DNA from 2 places in the Burkholderia sp. PU8-34 genome. Region 2 is predicted to be linked to the other one. Evidence: riboswitches for the same ligand, from Rfam matches in the RefSeq annotation. Region 2 holds a riboswitch; the other holds the start of a gene.
The links. Region 2 has a riboswitch for cobalamin ahead of ACV22Z_RS07655 (HoxN/HupN/NixA family nickel/cobalt transporter). Riboswitches for the same ligand answer to the same signal wherever they lie in the genome.
Positions count from the first base shown of each region.

Region 1: it holds a riboswitch for cobalamin, as region 2 does, so the genes downstream of both, ACV22Z_RS16920 (TonB-dependent receptor domain-containing protein) here and ACV22Z_RS07655 (HoxN/HupN/NixA family nickel/cobalt transporter) in region 2, are expected to answer to the same signal.

Region 1 is NZ_JBSAXC010000006.1:158,526-161,925, forward strand. Features, by position in the region: gene ACV22Z_RS16900 (EVE domain-containing protein) at 1-277, opposite strand, end outside; RNA gene ssrS (6S RNA) at 379-560, opposite strand; gene ACV22Z_RS16910 (cell division protein ZapA) at 642-956, opposite strand; gene ACV22Z_RS16915 (ATPase) at 953-1,303, opposite strand; cobalamin riboswitch at 1,471-1,723, shown strand; gene ACV22Z_RS16920 (TonB-dependent receptor domain-containing protein) at 1,789-3,400, shown strand, end outside.
Region 2 is NZ_JBSAXC010000002.1:648,863-652,262, reverse strand. Features, by position in the region: gene cobW (cobalamin biosynthesis protein CobW) at 1-883, opposite strand, end outside; gene ACV22Z_RS07655 (HoxN/HupN/NixA family nickel/cobalt transporter) at 910-1,968, opposite strand; cobalamin riboswitch at 2,156-2,419, opposite strand; gene ACV22Z_RS07650 (TonB-dependent receptor) at 2,580-3,400, shown strand, end outside.

The DNA of each region.
Region 1 (3,400 bases), on a different contig from region 2:
CCTGCGTCGACTTCGGATCGTAATAGGGACTCTTCGGATCGAATTGCGTGGGATCGGGGTAGGGTGTCGACGACACTTCGGCGACGCCCGCGATGCCCGGCTCGGGGCAGCTCGAGTGATAGAACAGCACGCCGTCGCCGAGCTTCATCGTGTCGCGCATGAAATTGCGCGCCTGATAGTTGCGCACGCCGGTCCAGGGCAGCGTGCGCTGCGGCGCGTTCGCGAGATCGTCGATGCTCGCTTCGTCCGGTTCGGACTTCATCAGCCAGTATTGCATGGATCGTGATCGACGCAGAAAGAGGCTGCTACAAGAGGCCGCTACAAAAGAGGCCGCTACAAAAGGAAACGGCATCGGGTGCAAGACCCGATGCCGTTGGATAGGCCCCCGCCTTAGCCGCTAGGCCGGCATCCTGAACCTGGGGTTCAGAATTGGTCGCAGTTAGCAGCACTTCGGGTACATCAGACAGAGTGACGCGCGCGCCCGTGCTACAAATTTCCGCAACCGTGCACATGGCATTGGTTCAAGGAATATATGACCTTGGCGAACCAGGCAGGGAAGCTGACTGAACTGTGAATCGTTGTGTCCAATTTGACCACCGTTGACCGCTGAGATCAAGGGGAATCGACACATCGATTCGAGGTTACTGCGTCTCGTGCTGTGCGAGCACCGCACCGAGTTTTTCGTTCATCTGGCGCATTGTACGCCGGATTTCTTCCGCCGGAAATGCTTCACCGTGACGCACGCTCGTTTGCAGCCGCAGCAGTTCGGACGCGAGCGACAGCGCCGCCATCACGGCGATGCGATCGGTGCCGCGCACCGAGCTGTTCGAGCGGATCTTCGTCATTTCCGCGTCGACACGCGCGACAGCCTCGAGCAGCGCCCCTTCGGTCTCGGCCGAACAGGCGAGACGATAGGCCTGGCCGAGAATCGAGACTTCGATCTGCTTGGTGCTCATGCGTGTTCTCCGTGGCTTGCCGCGTCGTCGCGATCGGCGCGCGCCTGTGTATCCAGCAGATCGAGCTGGTTGTCGGTTTCCGCCACGCTCTTCGAGCGCGGCAGCTTCTCGAGAATCGCGTTCAGTTTCACCTGAGCGTCGTCGATCTTCGCCGACAGCGTGTCGCGTTCCGCCTCGAGCGCATTGCGTTCCTCGCGCAGTTGCGTGAGCTCGGCGCGCACCGTGTCCGCTTCCGCGCGCAATTGCGCGACTTGCTCTTCGAGCGCGAGCCGTTCCGAGTGATAGCGCTGGTTCAGTGCAATCAGCCGGCCAATATTTTGAGATAGGGTTTCGAGTTCGTTGAGCATCTGCTGCGTCCTCTAAAGACCCAGCATTTTAGCGCGGAATAACGCGCATTCCGACATCTGTAACGTTTCCAGTCGTAACACCCCTGCTTCTTGCCGCGAAATTGCGAGACGGGGGCCGGTTTTTGCCTGTGTGCCGAGCGCTTTCTTGACGCTCTCGCGGACCGCTCCTAAACTGGCGCCGCCTCGGTGCTCGCGCGTGCGACGCGCGGTTAAACGGGAAGCAGGGCGCCGGCTCCGCCAGGAGCGGCCAACCTGCGCTGCCCCCGCAACGGTAAGCGGCCGCATCGGACGATGCAGGCCGGCTCGGGTGCGCTCGGCGTGTGCGGTTCGCATGCGGGCGCAGGCCACTGCGCATGATTGCGCGGGAAGGCGAGCCGGTGTGCCGCCAGCCCGGATACCGGCCGAGGCGGGGAGCCCGTGCGCGGGCTTCATGACGCGCGGCCTGCGGGGAAGCGGGGCGCGCAGCCGTTCACAGGATGTCTTCGATGCTGACCCCAATCGCCCGCAACGCGCTCGGCGCGCTATGCGGGCTGCCGCTCGCCGCCGCGGCCCAGACTGCTGCTGCACCGGCCGTACCCGCCACCTCCACCACACCCGCTGCCGCGCAGACAGGACAGAACACCGACGCGCAGCTGCTCGCGCCGGTCGTCGTCACCGCGCAGCGCGCGCCGCAGGTCCTTGCCGATGCGATTCCGCAAACGACCGTGTTCGACGCGCAGGACATCGCTGCGCATCCGGGCGCCGACCTGCCGACGCTGCTCGCGTTCGCGCCAGGCGCGCAGATCGTGCGCAACGGCGGCCCTGGCGCGAGCGCGACGCTGTTTTTGCGCGGCGCGCAATCGACGCAATCGCTCGTGCTGGTCGACGGCGTGCGCGTCGATTCCGCGAGCCTCGGCGCCGCGCAGCTGAGCCAGCTGCCGCTCGACCAGATCGAGCGGGTCGAGATCGTGAACGGCAACGTGTCGTCGCTGTATGGCTCCGGTGCGATCGGCGGCGTCGTGCAGGTGTTCACGAAGGACGGCGGCAATCATCCGCCGCGCTTCAACTTTGCGGTCGGCCTCGGCAGCTATGGCACGCAGACGCAGCAGGCGGGCGTGTCGGGCCGGCTCGACGCCGACGGCAAGACGACCTTCAGCGTGTCGATCGCGCGCGACAAGGACAACGGCTTTTCCGCGCTCGATCCGGCGAAGCAGCCGAATGCGAACCCGAACGCGAACGGCTACCTGAACGAGAGCGTCACCGCATCGCTGCGGCATCGCTTCGACGATCGCTGGGATGCGGGCGTCACGTACTTCCAGTCGAACGGCACCAACAGCTACGACAACGCGTTCGGCGCGCCGACCGACCTGAACAACCTGTATTCGCGCGTGCAGCAGGCGCGCGTCTTCGCGAACGGCAAGCTGTTCGACTGGTGGACGACGCATGTCAGCGTGGCGACCGGCAACGACCGCAGCCAGACGGAGCTGAACGGCGTCTACACCGACCACTTCAATACCGACAACCGCCAGTACACGTGGCAGAACGATTTCCGGATCGCGCCCGACCACATGATCCAGGCCGGCTACGAGCGGCTCGACCAGCAGTTCATGTCGAACGTGTATTCGGCGCCGCAACGCCACGTGAATTCCGGCTGGCTCGGCTACATGGGGCGCATCGGCCGCCAGCAGTTCCAGGCGAGCCTGCGGCGCGACCAGTATTCGGATTTCGGCGGCGCGAACTCGTACTATCTGGGCTACGGGCTCGACCTCACCGATCGCTGGAAAATCACCGCCAGCTATTCGGACGCGTTTCGCGCGCCGAGCTTCAACGACCTCTATTACCCGATCGCCGGGAATCCGTCGATCCAGCCCGAGCGCAGCCACTCGGTCGAGGCCGCGCTGCAATATGCGGCGAACGCGGTGGGCGTCATGCGCATCACCGTGTTCCAGACGCGCTATTCGAACCTGATCGACTACCGGCCTGAAGCGAACAGCTTCTTCTATGTCGCGCAGAATGTCGGCCGGGCGAAGGTGCAGGGGCTCGAAGGCTCGTGGCAAGGGCACGTCGGCGCGACCGACGTGCGGGTTGCCGCCACCTTGCAGAACCCGATCGACGAAA
Region 2 (3,400 bases):
AGCCCTTCGCGCGATAGATCGTGTGCGCCTCGACGACGCGCTGCAGCGCGGCGATCGTCGCGTCGCGCGAGCCCGCATCGCCGGTTACGACCACCGAGTCGAAATCGTCATGATGGTGGTCGTGATCTTCGTCGTCGGCCGAGCCGTGATGGTCGTGGCGCAGGTGAATGGTTTCCTCGGACGCCGATTCGAGCCCGAGCAGCATCGCGAGATCGAGTTCGCCGCGCGTCGCGCGAACGATCTTCACCTGCGGCGGGATTTCCTCGCGGATCGCCGTCTCGACCTGCTCGAGCTGCGCGCCGTCGACGAGGTCGGCCTTGTTGACGATCACGAGATCGGCGGACGACAGCTGATCGGCGAACAGTTCGTGCAGCGGCGATTCGTGGTCGAGGTTCGGATCGGCGCGGCGCTGCGCATCGACCGCCTGCGGGTTCTCCGCGAACTGGCCGCTCGCGGCAGCCGGGCCGTCGACGACGGTCACGACCGCGTCGACGGTGAAGCTGTTGCGAATCGACGGCCAGTTGAACGCCTGCACGAGCGGCTTCGGCAGCGCGAGGCCGGACGTCTCGATCAGCACGTGGTCGATGTCCGCGCGACGCTCGACGAGCGCCTCCATCACCGGATAGAACTCTTCCTGCACGGTGCAGCAGAGGCACCCGTTCGCGAGTTCGTACAGCTGGCCGGACGCTTCGTCCTGCGCGTCGTCGCAGCCGATGCCGCAGCCCTTCAGAATCTCGCCGTCGATGCCGAGTTCGCCGAACTCGTTGACGATCACCGCGATGCGGCGGCCCTGCGCGTGTTGCAGGATGTGGCGCATCAAGGTGGTCTTGCCGCTGCCGAGAAAGCCCGTGACGATGGTGACGGGCAGCTTGCGCATGGTCATGGAAGGTCCTGTGTCGAAAAGGAGAATCAGGCGGAGATCGTCACGTCGATGTCGTCGTAGCGCTTCACGCGGTAGATCACGGCCGACACGAGCCAGCTCGCGACGAACAGCCCGATCACGAGGTAGCCGAGCATGCCGAAATGCGCGGCCGCCATCGATGCGAAGTCCCAGACCGGGCCTTGCAGCGACAGCTTGTCGGCGATGAGCGCGAGCACCTCGATGCCGCCGATCAGCGCGGCGACCAGCACGGAGACGAACGTGATCGTGATGTTGTAGTAAAGCTTGCGGATCGGCCGCACGTACGCCCAGCGGTACGCGCCCATCATCAGGATGCCGTCGGTCGTGTCGACGAGCGTCATGCCGGCGGTGAACAGCGCGGGCAGCACCATCACGGACCAGAACGACAGCCCGCCCTGCACCTGCGTCGCCGAGATGCCGAACAGCGCGATCTCGGTCGCGGTGTCGAAGCCGATCCCGAACAGGAAACCGATCGGATACAGGTGCCAGCTGCGCGACACGAGCCGGAACAGCGGCCGGAAAATGCGCGCGAGCACGCCGCGCTTGTTCATCAGCAGGTCGAGATCCTCCTCGACGAGCGGCTCGCCGCGCTTCACCGCGCGGAACGTCCGGTACACGGAGATCAGGATCATCAGGTTCGCGGCCGCGAGCAGCAGCAGGAAGAACGCCGACACGCAGGTGCTGATCGTCCCGCCGATCGCGCGCATGCCGTCGAAGCGTGCGATCGATGCCGCCGTCAGCGCGACCACGACCGACATCACGATCACCACCGTCGAGTGGCCGAGCGAGAAGAACAGGCCCGCGCCGAGCGGGCTGCGGCCTTCCTGCATCAGCTTGCGCGTGACGTTGTCGATCGCCGCGATGTGGTCGGCGTCGACCGCGTGGCGCAGGCCGAATACGTACGCGAGCAGCGCGGTGCCGAACAGCACCGGCTGGCCGTGGAACGCGATGAACGCCCAGATCCACGCGCCGACGTTGAACGCGATCAGCAACGAATAGATGGCGACGATCTTGCCGCGCAGCCCGGACGGGCTGTCGTTGAACAGGCGGGAAAACGAGTCGAGCATGGTGCTCCCTTGCGAACGGTCGACATGATGAATGCCAACACGGCCGCCACCGGTTGCCCGGGCCCGCGCATGCCCCGGATGCTCCACCGGCCTGCGCGCAACGCGCGGCGGGTCGGGAAACGGGAAACGCTCGGATGCCGGACGCATTGCGGCTGCGGCCGTGGACGATGCGCCGCATCCCCGCGGCGCTGAACCCCTCGTCTCGGCCGGTATCCGGGCTGACGAACACGCCGCTTCGCCTTCCCGGACGCACGTGGCGTCCAGTGGCGGTCGTCCGCATGCAGGTGGCATGCGGCGAAGCGGCGCTGCTTCGCGCGTGGCGTGAAGCGTTCGCTTACCGTTGCGGGGGCAGCACAGGTTGGCGCAGCTGCGGTGCAGGCAGGCTCCCTGTTTCCCGTTTAACTGCGCGCGCCGGGGGGCGCGCGCGAGCACCGAAACGCGTGCGAGTGTAGGTGGAGCACGCGGGGGCGTCAAGGCGGCGGGCGGCCGCTCGGCGGCGCGCCGCGCATTTCAGACGAGAATGATTGTCATTTTCAACTCACGAAGATAAACTTATCTCAATGTCAAATCGATGCAGCTCACCCCGATCATTCAGTCATCCTGATATTTTCATGCCGAAATCTCCAATTTCCGGGCGGTGTCGCGATACGCTGGCCTTCGCGCTTTGCTCGCTGCTGTCGGCCCTCCCCTGCGCGTCCGAGGCCGCCGGATCCGAAGACGACCTGCCCGCGCTGGAAGTGCGTGCGCGCCGCCATCCGCACGATCCGCGTCCCGAGCGTGTGAGCACCGCGACCCGCACCGACAGTGCTCCGCGTGACGTGCCGCAGACCATCGAGACCGTGTCGGTCGACGACACGTTTTCTTACGGTGGCCGCACGCTGGCCGACGCGCTTGCAGGCGTGCCCGGCGTGTCGAACACGTCGGACACGCGCTTCGACGCGTTCCGCATTCGCGGCTTCTCCAGCGCCGGCGACCTGCTGCTCGACGGAATGCGCGACGATGCGCAGTACGTGCGCAGTCTCGGCAACATCGAGCGCGTCGAGGTGCTGAAGGGCCCGGCCGCAGCGCTCTACGGGCGCGGCAGCGGCGGCGGCGTAATTAACCGGATCAGCAAGCAGCCGCTGCCCGACGACTTCGGCAGCGTGTCGGCGACGGCCGGCAGCTTTGGCCGGCTCGGTGTATCGGCCGATCTCAACCGCGCACTGTCGCCGCACTGGAGCATGCGCGTCAACGCGGGACGCGAGTACCAGCGCAGCTTTCGTGACGCAGTCGACGGCACTCGCCAGTACGTCGCGCCATCGCTGAAATGGAAAGGCGAGCGCAGCAGCTGGCTGCTGCAGTTCGAATACGATTCCTACGCGCGCGTTCCCGATCGCGGGATGCCCGCGTCGGTCGCCGCGGTCGATCGGGCCGGCAAGCCAACCGAGTACGC